3 regions of the Nocardiopsis moroccensis genome follow, and region 2 is predicted to be linked to each of the others. Evidence: riboswitches for the same ligand, from Rfam matches in the RefSeq annotation. Region 2 holds a riboswitch; each other region holds the start of a gene.
The links. Region 2 has a riboswitch for cobalamin ahead of ACUKCB_RS24735 (VWA domain-containing protein). Riboswitches for the same ligand answer to the same signal wherever they lie in the genome.
Positions count from the first base shown of each region.

Region 1 (4,071 bases), 1.1 Mb from region 2:
GAGTTCCATCCGCGAACGGGCCGCCTCGACGCTGGTGACGTCGGCGTCCAGCGCCTCGATGCCGCCGACGATCTGGTTGAACTCCGAGTAGCACATGTGGGTGTGGACGGTCGTGGTCGGTGCGACCCCGGAGGTGGCCAGGCGGAACGAACGCACCGCCCAGTCCAGGTACTCCTGCCGCCGTTCCTCCCGAAGCGGCAGCAGTTCCCGCAGGGCCGCCTCGTCCACCTGGATGTGGCGGATGCCCGCCCTCTCCAGATCAGCGACCTCGTCGCGCAGGGCCAGGCCGACCTGGAGGGCGGTCTCGCCCAGCGGCTGGTCGGTCCGGACGAACGACCAGGCGAGCATGGTGACCGGTCCCGTCAGCATGCCCTTGACCGGCTTGTCGGTGCGCGACTGGGCGTAGGTGATCCACTCGACCGTCATCGGCTCGGGGCGCGAGACGTCACCGAACAGGATCGGGGGACGTACGCAGCGCGAACCGTAGGACTGCACCCACCCGTTCCGGGTGGCGGCGTAGCCCTCCAACTGCTCCGCGAAGTACTGGACCATGTCGTTGCGCTCGGGCTCGCCGTGGACGAGGACGTCCAGGCCGATCTCCTCCTGAAGCGCGATGACGCGGTCGATCTCCGCGCGGAGGATCCGCTTGTACTCCTCGGTGGGCAGCTCGCCCCGACGGTGCGCGGCACGCGCGCGGCGCAGCTCGGGGGTCTGCGGGAAGGAACCGATGGTGGTCGTGGTGAGCGCGGTGTCGGTGGGGGCGCCCCGCTCCTCGGGACGCTCGTAGGCATCCGGGCCCAGAGCGTCCAGGCGGGCGCGCACCCGGGCGTCGGTGAAGGACGGGGGCCGGGTCCCGACCGCGTCGAAACCGGTGTCCGCACCCTCGGACAGGACGCGGCCGAGCAGGGCCACCTCCTCGGCCTTCTGCCTGGCGAAGGCCAGCGCACCGCGCAACTCGGGAGCGAGGGCGGTCTCGGCGTCCAGGTCGATGGGGACATGGAGCAGCGAGCAGGAGGTACTCACGGTGAGCTCGTCGGTGAGGGCGAGCAGGGTACCGAGTTCGGCCACGGCGGCGGGCAGGTCCGTGCGCCAGACGTTGCGGCCGTCCACGACGCCCGCGACCAGCCGGGTGGCACCCAGGCCGGAGACCGCGGCCAGGTCCTCGACGCCCTCCGGGTCGGTGACCAGGTCGAGGCCGACCGCCTCCACCGGGGAGTTCTTGAGCACACGCAGGGCGGCGGCGCCGATGGAGCCGAAGTAGGTGGAGACCAGGAGCGCGGGGCGCTCGGTGAGAGACCCCAACCGCTGGTAGACGCGTTCCAGGTGGCCGACGGCGGCGCGGCCCTCGTCGGTGGCCAGGATCGGCTCGTCGAGCTGGACCTCGGTGGCGCCCGCCTCCTCGAGGTCGCCCAGAAGCTTGGCATAGGCGTCCAGGAGCTGGTCGAGCAGCTCGATCGGTTCCCAGCCCTCGGGAGCGTCGTCGGCGGCCTTGGCCAGCAGGAGGAAGGTGAGCGGGCCGAGCAGCACGGGGCGGGTCCGGAAACCGGCCTCGGAGGCCTCGCGGAACTCCGCGACGGGTTTGTCACCGACCAGGCGCGGCCGGGTGCTCGGGGACAGCTCCGGAACCAGGTAGTGGTAGTTGGTGTCGAACCACTTGGTCATCTCCAGGGGCGGTGCGCCCTGCTCGCCGCGGGCGAGCGCGAAGTAGCGGCGCAACTGCTCGTCCCGGTCCCCGGCCTGGGCCGGGGAGGGGAAGCGGGAGGGGACCAGGTCGAACAGGACCGCCGTGTCCAGCACGTGGTCGTAGGGGGAGAACGTGTTGGACGGGAGGTCGTCCACGCCCGCCTCCCGCAGTTGGGCGTAGACGCCCCTGCGGAGTTCGGAGGCGACGGCGTCGAATTCCCGGGCGGTGGTGTCGCCCTTCCAATAGGACTCACTGGCGCGCTTGAGCTCACGGTCGGGGCCGATGCGCGGGTAGCCGTGCACCGTGGAACGCACGGTGGTCCTGGGAGCCCCCGGGGTCGTGGTCATGAAGCTTCTCTCCCTCGTCGAAAGCCGGGTACCGGCCGCGAGGCGAGCGAGGACGCGGACATGCCGGAGAACGCTTTCTCAGCGCACGGCCGTCTCCGCCCTCGGCCCTCCCTCGGGGCACGGGACCACCGGCGGCACGGGTGCGCCGCCGGGCGGAGGCAGGTCTTCGGACTCGTGGGCGCTTCCGGCGTGAGGGCCGGTTCTCCTAGCAGTCGCCGCTTCCCAGTTCCCGACCTTTCCGGTCGGTTCACCAGTGCTTATGGCGACGGTCGTTCCCACTCACCGCTGCGGGGCAGTCCCGGAGTCGCACCGGGTTCCCTCTTTCGACACGCACCACCCGCCCCGGAGGGCCTCCGAGGTGGAAAGGATGGAGCGTGTACCTTCCACTCCTGCAAGTATAGGAGCGCCCCTCCGCCCCTGACCCCGGCGCGGCCCTCGCCCGCACGAGACGAACCCCCGCCGTGTGCTCGGCATCACAACCGACATCAGCGTTACGTGGGAGAGCGCGCCCCCGCCTCCCCCGCGAACGTTCGTCTGACGATGAACGTGGAGAACCCCAGGTGAAGCAGCAAGACCGTCCGACCATGTCCCCCGACCGGCCCCTACTCACGGTCGCGTTCGCGATGGTCGTCCTACTGGGACTGGTGTTGTCGGCGGCCAGGCCCCCGGGCCTGATCGAGGACACCGCCGAGACCCAGAGGACGGCCGGGCAGCCCGAGGAGGACGTGCGCCTCCCCGCCACCGGCGAACCCGACGAACTGACCGTCGTGGACCCCGCCGCGCTCCCCGGACTCACCGAGACCGAGATCGCCTACGAGGGCGGGAGCGAGGTCGCAGTCAGCTACCCGGCGATCCCCAACGCCGAACCCCTGGCGGACTTCCTGGACCGCACCCTGACCGCCCAGGCGCACGCCTTCGAGGCCGCGAACCCCGGTGCGCGCTCGTTCGTCGGCGAGTGGGGGCTGACCGCGGCGGAAGGCGGGATCGTGGGGGTCCGGATGACCACCACCGAAACCGACTCCGAGGAGACCCGCGAGGGCCACAGCACCTACTGGTACGAGACCGGCAAGGGCGCGGTCCACGGCTCCAGCCGTCTGCTCGCCGGACAGCAGGAGCTGGCCGAACTCAACGACCGGGTGCGCGAGGCCGTGTCGGACACCGCCGCCGCACCCGCCGCCCTGCACCCGATCAGCTCCCTGTACGACTCCGTGGGGTTCAACCCCGACGGAGACCTGGTGGTGGAGTTCGACTCCGGACAGGTCGCCCCCGCCTCCGAGGGCCGTGTCCACGCCGTGATCGACCGGGACGAGGCCCAGGACCTGCTCTCCGACCTCGGGCTGCGCGTGCGCGAGGCCGCGACCACGGGCGTACGCGAGTTCTCGGTGGCCGAGGCCCCCGAGGCGGACAAGGACGGTTCCGAGGCAGCAGCGCCCGGCGTACTGCCCCCGCGCGAGGACTCCGTCGACTGTGCCGACCCCGACACCAGGTGCGTGGCGCTGACCTACGACGACGGCCCCGGCGGACGGACCCCCGAACTGCTGGACGCCCTGGCCGAGCACGACGCCCGGGCCACCTTCTTCGTCACCGGGCACCCGGTCATGGAGAACCCGTGGATCGTGCGGCGCACCTACGCGGAGGGCCACGAGCTGGCCAACCACACGCTGAGCCACCCGGACCTGACGACGCTCGGAACCGGTTCGGCCCGCGCGGACCTGGACACGACCCAGGCCCTGGTGTACCGGGAGACCGGTTACACGATGGACCTGATGCGGCCGCCCTACGGGGCCACGGACGACGGGGTCGCCGAGCTCACCGCGGAACTGGGGCTGGCACAGATCCTGTGGAGCGTGGACACCAACGACTGGAAGGACCGCAAGGCGCACGTGGTCCGCAAGCGCGCCGTGAACGGTGCGTCCGAGGGCGCCATCATCCTGATGCACGACATCCACGACACCACCATCGACGCCTCGGTCGACATCATCCGAGAACTGGACGAACGCGGTTACACCATGGTCACGGTGTCGCAGCTGCTGGGCACGA
Region 1 is NZ_CP199747.1:520,663-524,733, reverse strand. Features, by position in the region: gene metE (5-methyltetrahydropteroyltriglutamate--homocysteine S-methyltransferase) at 1-2,031, opposite strand, end outside; cobalamin riboswitch at 2,172-2,401, opposite strand; gene ACUKCB_RS02130 (polysaccharide deacetylase family protein) at 2,616-4,071, shown strand, end outside.
Region 1: it holds a riboswitch for cobalamin, as region 2 does, so the genes downstream of both, metE (5-methyltetrahydropteroyltriglutamate--homocysteine S-methyltransferase) here and ACUKCB_RS24735 (VWA domain-containing protein) in region 2, are expected to answer to the same signal.

Region 2 (4,071 bases):
CGTCCACGACGACGGTGGCCACACCCAGTTCGGCGACGTGGTCGGCGGCCGCCAGCGAACGGCCGACCGAACCCCGACCCCCGGTGGCCCGGCCGTCGGTCACCAGGACGAGCAGCGGACGCTGCCTCGGGTCGCGCAGCCGCTCGCGCCGCAGGATCCGGGCGGCCTCCAGCAGGCCCTCGGCGAGCGGGGTGCGCCCCCCGGCGGGCAGTTCGTCCAGGCGGGCGGCGGCGGTGTCCACCGAACGGGTCGGCGGCAGCACCAGCTCGGCCCTGGTTCCCCGGAAGGTCACCAGACCGACCTTGTCGCGGCGCCGGTAGGCGTCCAGGAGCAGGGACAGGATGGCGGTCTTGACCTCGCCCATGCGTTTGCGCGCCGCCATCGAGCCGGAGGCGTCCACGCAGAACAGCACCAGGTTGCTCTCCTGCCCCTCACGCACCGCGACGCGCAGGTCGCGGGGGAGCAGGCTCACCCGGCCGCCGCCGTGCGGGCGGGAGGCCGCCGCCTTGACGGTCTCCACCAGGTGGAGCGAGCTCCCCGAGCCCCCGCCGGGAGGTTCGGCCCCGATCCGGCGGCCCCGGGTGCCGAGGGCGCGGCTGCGCCGGCCGTCCGCACCGATCCCGGTGCCCCGGGCGGTGAACGTTCGGGGGCGGTAGGGGGTGCTCGCCCCGACCGTGGTGCCCGGCGCGGGCCGGGAACCGTCGCCCTCGGCCTCCTCGGTTTCTTCTGGTTCCCGGGCCGGGGCCTGGGAGTCCTCCGGGCCCCGGGGCTGTTCGGGTGGCTGGTCCGGTTGGTCGGGACCCGGGTCCGGGCCCTGGGCGGGATCCGCCTCCGGACCGTCGGTGGCCGGGGCGCCGTCCTCCTCGGGCCCGCCGTCCCGGCCGGGGGTGGGGTCGTCGGAGTCCTCGGGGCCGTCGGAGCCGCCCGGTGGTTCCGGGTCGTCCGGCGGCGGCTCCTCGTCGCCCAGGATCCGGTCCAGGAGCTCCTCGTCCAGCCCCGGTGCGTCGAACGGGTTCCGTCGGCGCCGGTGCGGCAGGGCCAGCAGGGCGGCGCGGCGGATGTCGGCCCGGGTGACCGAGGTCCGCCCCTCCCAGGCGGCGTGTGCCAGGGCCGTGCGCGCGGTCACGATGTCGGCGCGCAGGCCGTCCACCTCGAACGCCGCGCACACCTGCGCGATCTTCAACAGCGCGGCGTTGGACAGGCGGGCGTGCCGGACGGTCTCCCGGGCCGCCGCGATCCGCTCGGCCAGGGCCTTCTCGGAGGCGCCGTAGCGTTCCGCGAACGCGGCGGCGTCGGAGTCGTAGGCCATCCGTCTGCGGACCACCTCGACCCGGGCGGCCGGGTCGGCGGGCGCGGCCACCTCGACGGTCAGCCCGAACCGGTCCAGCAGCTGCGGGCGCAGCTCGCCCTCCTCGGGGTTCATCGTGCCGATGAGCAGGAACCGGGCGGCGTGCTCCACCGAGAACCCGTCCCGCTCCACGGTCACCCGGCCGGTCGCGGCGGCGTCCAGGAGGAGGTCGACCAGGTGGTCGTGGAGCAGGTTGACCTCGTCGACGTAGAGGAGGCCGCGGTGGCTCCGCGCCAGCAGCCCCGGTTCGTAGGCGACCTGGCCGTGCGTGAGCGCCTGCTCCAGGTGCAGGGAGCCCAGGACACGGTCCTCGGTGGCGCCGACCGGGAGTTCGACCAGGCGCACCGGGCGGCTCTCCACGGCCGTGCCCGCCGGGAAGGGGCCGTCCGGTGACTCCTGCGCGGGGTCGGCGGGGTCCACGGAGAAACGGTCGCTCCGGTAGACCTCGACCGGCGGCAGCAGGGAGGCCAGGGCCCGGACCGCGGTGGACTTGGCGGTGCCCTTCTGGCCACGGACCAGGACACCGCCGATCTCCGGGGAGACGCTGGCCAGCACGAGCGCCAGGCCCAGGTCGTCGAGTGGGTCGGCGTCGCAGCCGACGATCGCGGAGAAGGGGTAGTGGGACGTCCGCAATGGCATGTGAGGCTCCCGCTCGTTTCGCCATCGGTCATGGGCGGGTGCGGGGCCGGTCTTCGGACTTACCGAGTCCTCCTGTCCGGAGGCTCGGCTCACCGCAGCGGGCCTGTGCCGGAATCTCACCGGGCTTCCCAGATTCTCCCCGGGCACCGTCCCCACCGTTTCCGATGGTTGGGCAGCCGGGGCACCTCACACCTTCGGCCGCCACGATAGCGTCCTGCCCATGAAGGTCGAGACGTCCCCTCCCCGAATCACCGTCGTCGGCGTCGGCGCCGACGGCTGGCAGGGCGTGCCCGAGAGGCTGCGCGAGCTGGTTCTGGCGGCCGACACGGTACTGGGCGGGCGCCGGCACCTGGCCATGCTGCCGGACGTGCCCGGCCAGGAACGCCGCGCCTGGCCCTCCCCGTTGCGCGAGGGCCTACCGGGACTGCTCTCCTGCCTCGAAGGCCGCGCCGTCGTCGCGCTGGCCTCCGGTGACCCCCTGGTGTCGGGGATCGGCGGCACCCTGGTCGAACTACTCGGCGCGGACGCGGTGCACGTCGAACCCGCCGTCTCCTCGGTGTCCCTGGCCCGCGCCCGGATGGGCTGGCCGGCGCAGGGGTGCTCGGTGCTGACCCTGGTCGGGCGCGATCCGCGACTGCTGATGCGTGAACTGGCGCCCGGCCACCGCGTCCTGGTGCTCTCCTCCGGCGCCGACACACCCGGGACGGTCGCCGCCCTGCTGGCCGGTGCGGGCTACGGGGCCAGCCGGATGACCGTCCTCGGCGACCTGGGGTCGGCCGCGGAGTCACGGCTGGAGAGCACGGCCCACGACTGGCTCGGCGCACCGCCCGAGGAGGTCCCCGCACTGCACGTACTGGCGGTGGAACTCGCCGGACCGGCGGGGTACGGGCTGGTCGCCGGACTGCCCGACGAGGCCTTCGAGCACGACGGGCAGTTGACCAAGCGGGACCTGCGCGCCTGTGCCCTGGCCCGGCTGGCGCCCGCACCGGGCCAGCACCTGTGGGACGTCGGGGCGGGCGCGGGCTCGGTCGGTATCGAGTGGATGCGCGCCCACCCCTCGTGCACGGCCACGGCGGTGGAGGCCGACACCGGGCGCGCCGATCGGATCGGGCGCAACGCCGGGCGGCTCGGCGTCCCGGGTCTGCGCGTGGTCACCGGCCGGGCCCCGGACGCGCTGGCCGGGCTGGGCGCCCCCGACGCGGTGTTCGTCGGCGGCGGCGCCACCCGGCCGGGCGTGCTCGACACCTGCCTGGACGCACTGGGTACGGGCGGCCGACTCGTGGTGCACGGGGTGACGCTGGAGACCGAGCAGCTGCTCGCGGACGCCTACCGGAGCCACGGCGGGGAGCTGACCCGGATCGCGGTGGAGACCACCGCGCCCATCGGCACCTTCACCGGCTGGACCCCCGCCCGCACCGTCACCCAGTGGTGCCTGACCGTGCCCGACCGGTGACGTTCGGAGTGAGCCGGTCGGTCCCGGCTCCCGGAATTTCCACCACGGGCATGCCCGCGCTCCCTCCCCGGCGTTATTCTGGCCGTGTGGAGGGTCCCGAACCACCGCGCTCGGCGACTTCCTCGACGAGCCACCGAACGCTCGTGCCGGAGATCGCGTCCGTGTCGTCACCACCCGCCACCGGCATCGCTCAGGGGGCCACATGACCGTCACAGAGCACCACCCGCCGCCCGGTATGCCGACGTTCCCCATGGGGACCGACCTGTTCGAGCACCTCGCGGAACAGGCGTTCGAGGCCGACCGTGTTCGTATGGAGATGTTCAACGGGAAGGTCTGGGTCCACAAAGTGACCGACGGAGCCCACGCGGGGATCCTCACCTGGCTGATGCGTGAGTTCATGGCCCACCGTCCCGATCTGGACCTCCTCACCAGCGGGCTGGGCATCAAGGTCGATACTTACCGCAACGGTCGCGCCCGCCCCGACGGTGTCCTCGTTCCGATCGGTCACTTCGACCAGGCGGGGGAGTGGGCCGAACCGGACGGCGTCCTGGCCGTGGTCGAGGTCACCTCCTGGGATGCCGACACCCACGCCCGCGACCGTGTCGGGAAGCCCGCCGCCTACGCGGAGACC
Region 2 is NZ_CP199747.1:5,596,502-5,600,572, forward strand. Features, by position in the region: gene ACUKCB_RS24735 (VWA domain-containing protein) at 1-1,987, opposite strand, end outside; cobalamin riboswitch at 2,016-2,153, opposite strand; gene cbiE (precorrin-6y C5,15-methyltransferase (decarboxylating) subunit CbiE) at 2,208-3,440, shown strand; gene ACUKCB_RS24745 (Uma2 family endonuclease) at 3,643-4,071, shown strand, end outside.

Region 3 (4,071 bases), 1.8 Mb from region 2:
CTGACCGTCAGGTAGCAGCGGGTGGACCAGCCCGACCAGGAGACGCCGTCGTTGGCGTTGGCCCGGTAGGTGATCAGCACGTTCTCCGGAAGGGTGCCCGAGCGCACCGACTGGAAGGAGCCGGAGGACCACACGGCGATGTCGGTCCTCGCGGTGTCCACGTCATCCAGGCGTTCGCCGTCCACCCACCACGCGAAGCGGGTCTTGACCTTCTGCCGGTTGGCGGAGGTGGAGTCGCGGTCGCGCACGTAGGCGGTGAAGGTGGGGCGGGTCTCGTTGATCAGCCGGGGGTCGTCGGGGTCGGTGGAGCAAGGGCCGCCGTGGGAGTCCGACACCTGGGTGGGGACCTCAGGAGGGTTGTTGTAGTCCACCTGCAGGGTGGGGTTGGAGGCGAAGCGGCGCCAGTCCCAGTTGCTGCTCGAACGGGTCTCGTTGCCGCGCAGCCCGACCGTCGTGGTCGCGTGCCCGGCGTCACGGCTCCACACGTACCCGTCGGTGGCGTTGAACTCCACCGTCGGGGAGGCTCCGCCGGGGCAGTTGGAGCGTCCGGCGTTGATGGTGCGGGTGTCGAGCCTGGTGTTCCAGAACGAGGACGGGTTCTGGGAGTTCCAGGTGGTGTTGGAGGTGATGGCGTTGGTACGCCACAACTGCACCTGGGCGTTGGTGCACCCGTAGGCGTGGGTGACCTTGGCTCGGAAGGTGGCCCGGGTGATGTCAGCGTCGCGGGTGCGCGAGTCGATGCTGAACCGCCAGAACGCCCGCTTGGTGCTGGCCTCGTTCGGTTCGTAGCCCACGCCGGGGGTGTGCGAGGTGGAGTAGTTCCAGTACGACTGGGTGGGGTAGTTGCGGTTGACGTAGGTGCGCCCGACCCGGCTGACCGCCACCGAGGGGTCGATGTAGACCGGGTACTGGGTGGCCTCGTCGGTGAGCATCGCCGTGTCCGGGACCAGGCGGATGCTGTCCGGGGCCAGATCGACGTCCAGCAGCGCGGTGCGGGCACCGGTCGGTGCCATGACCGTGGCGTCCTCGGCCATGTCCTGTTCGCCCGAGGAGTCCCACATGGCCGGGGCGAGGGCGCTGAACACGCTCTCCTGGCCGCGGTCGCCGATGGCGTCCAGGTTGCCGTGCTCACCGAGCCGCATGGTCACGCCTTCGGTGGCCAAGCCGAGCTCCAGGTCGGCCAGCATCTCGTGCCGTGCCGCCTCCGGGGTGTGTACCACCAGCACCTGGCCGAAGCCGTCGACCCCCGCGGTCAGCACCAGGTCCACGCCGGGCAGGACGTCCGGGTAGGTGGCCTTGTCGGCCTCCAGTACCGGTGCGGGCAGGTCCTCGTGCCAGCCCAGCTCCACCGAGTTGGACCCCAGCCCGATGCTCGCCAACGCCATGTCGCCGCCGCCGGAGAAGGCGATGTCCGCGGCCGCCGCCCTGGGGCGCACCCTGCCGTCGGAGTCCGTCACCAGGTCGGTGTCGACCGGGGTCCACCCGCTGCCGTCGCGCACCCGGACTGGGTGTGCGTTCTGCTCCATCGTGAAGCTGCCGTCGGGGTTGGCCAGATGGCGTGTGGTCTCGGTAGTGGCTCCGGCGATCTCCACCGGCTCACCGGTCTCGCCGGCCCGGGTGACGGCGGCCTGCTCGAAGAGCTCCGCGGTGGAGGCTGAACCCTCCTGAGGGGACGAGCCGGGTTCCTCCTGCGCGTGCGCGGTCGAGTGGAGGAAGGGGGTGAGCAACGCGGCTGACAGGGCGGCAGCGGTCACTGCTCGCACGGCGCGGGGCATGGCGGTGTGCTCTCTAGGCCCAGGTATGGGGGATGGCCGAGCTTGTGGGGTGCGCCCCGGTTGCGGGGCGGCCTCGACCGGTTCCTGAAACCGAGAAGGAAGTTAACAGGACAAAGCGAACACGGAACCCGTGACCCACTTCACTCAAGGCACCAGAATTCCCTTGGCCTGCACCCTCCTCCTCAATTCTCCCAAAATATGCACTTGTGGCCGAGATCGGACAACCAATCAAGGTTTGAACCTAATGATCCGGAGATCTCGGGTTCACCTCCTGTCGGGCGCGGCACGGAACCACAGGCCAGGGCCTCGAACTCCTCTGACCCGGTGGTGCCCCGCGTTCACGATCCCGGGGCGGGTCCGGGTCGGAACCGGCCTCGCCGCGCCAGGAGCCCGGTCACGTCATCCACGCACCCGCTCCCGCTGCCGATCCAGGGGCCCGACGGCAAGCGGGAGCGGGCTTCCCCGGGGAAACCCCGGTGTACTACCGTGATCCGTTGATTACCGACACAAGTTCATTTCGTCGACGTCGCAGTGCACGGGAAGCCGGTGGGAATCCGGCGCGGTCCTCGCCACTGTGACCGGAGGGCGCCTCCCACACACCACTGGACCCGCACGGGTCCGGGAAGGGGGGAGGTGCGGGGCGCAAGCGCCCGACTCCGGGAGCCAGGAGACCGGCTGCGACCGTCCGCGTCATCAAACCACGAAGGATGGTTTGTTCGATGAAGCCCACCGACGCACGGGCGGCCCTGGGCCGTGCCCGTTCCGCCGCCGTCCTCGCCCTGCTGCTGGCCGCGACCGCCTGCGGCGGGTCACCCTCCTCCCCCGCCCCGGAAACCGCCGGGGAGACGATCCGCAACTGCGACGTCGACGTGGCCGCGGCAGAGCCACCGGAGCGGGTGTTCGCCGCCTACCAGCCCGCTATCGAGACCGCCCACGCGCTGGGCATCAGCGACCGCCTGGTCGGAACGGCGTTCCTGGACGCCGAGGTGATGGACGAACACGCCGCCGCCCAGGCCGAGCAGGAGTACTACCCGAACCTGCCCAGCCTGGAGGAACTGCTCAGCCACGAGCCCGACTTCGTGCTCTCCGGATTCAACGGCGTGTTCACCGACGAGAGCCTGGGGACCCGGGCCTCCCTGCGCGAACTGGGCGTCGAGAGCTGGATCCTGTCCCCGCTGTGCCCGAGCGAGGACGGCCGCACCGACGAGACCATCGACCCCGCCACGGTGACGATGGACAACGTCTACGCCGACCTGCGCGACCTGGGAACCCTCTTCGACGAACAGGAGCGCGCCGAACGGGTCATCGCCGACATGGAGGCCACCGTGGAGGAGGTCGCCCAGACCCTGGACGGCCGCGTGGCGGAGGAGGACCGGCCCACCGTGATGATCGGTCGGCCCAGCGACCAGGGGTTCCGGGTCGCCGGCGGGCCGGACTTCTCCACCGAGATCATCGACCTGGCGGGCGGGGTCAACGCCTTCGCCGACCTCGACGGCAGGCGCAACCACGACGTCGCCACCGAGGACGTGATCGCGCGCGACCCCGACTTCATCCTGGTCGACGTGTGCTGTGACGCGCGGATGACCTCCGCCGACGCCGCCGACCAGATCGAGCAGATCATGGACGACCCCGCGCTGGCCAACCTGACCGCGGTCACCGAGGGCCGGGTCGAGGGGTTCACCTTCGCCGACCGCTCCGCGGGCGTACGCAGCGCGGACGCGGTGGCCAAGGTCGCCGGGACCATCCATTCCGACCTGTTCGGGTAGGCCGGGCGATGGCCGACCGTGTGGCCGAAAGGCCCCTGTCCCCCGCCCCCGCCGAACCACACCGGAAACCGCGGCCCCCGTCCGGCGGCTCCGGGCTGCTCAGCGGTCCTTGGGGCCGAAGCGTCGGGCTGGTGGCGGCGCTGCTGGTACTCGCCGGGGCCCTGTTGGCGTCGGTACTGGTCGGCTACCAGCAGCTGTCCGTGGCCGACGTGTATGCCGCCTACGCCGGTTTCACCGGTTCCGACACCGACCTGGTCGTGCGGCACCTGCGGGTGCCGCGCACCCTCGCCGGGCTGGCCGTCGGAGCGGCCCTGGGCGTGTCCGGGGTCCTGGTGCAGGGGGTGACCCGCAACCCCCTCGGTGACCCGGGCATCCTCGGCATCAACGCGGGGGCGGCCCTGGCCGCGGTCCTCGCGATCAGCGTGCTCGGGGTGTCGGCACTGCTGGGCTACGTCGCCTTCGCCTTCCTGGGCGCGGCGGTGGCCGCCTGCGCGGTCTACGCCGTCGGGTCGCTGGGCCCGGACGGGGCC
Region 3 is NZ_CP199747.1:1,171,158-1,175,228, reverse strand. Features, by position in the region: gene ACUKCB_RS04915 (LamG-like jellyroll fold domain-containing protein) at 1-1,775, opposite strand, end outside; cobalamin riboswitch at 2,288-2,469, shown strand; gene ACUKCB_RS04910 (ABC transporter substrate-binding protein) at 2,495-3,541, shown strand; gene ACUKCB_RS04905 (FecCD family ABC transporter permease) at 3,550-4,071, shown strand, end outside.
Region 3: it holds a riboswitch for cobalamin, as region 2 does, so the genes downstream of both, ACUKCB_RS04910 (ABC transporter substrate-binding protein) here and ACUKCB_RS24735 (VWA domain-containing protein) in region 2, are expected to answer to the same signal.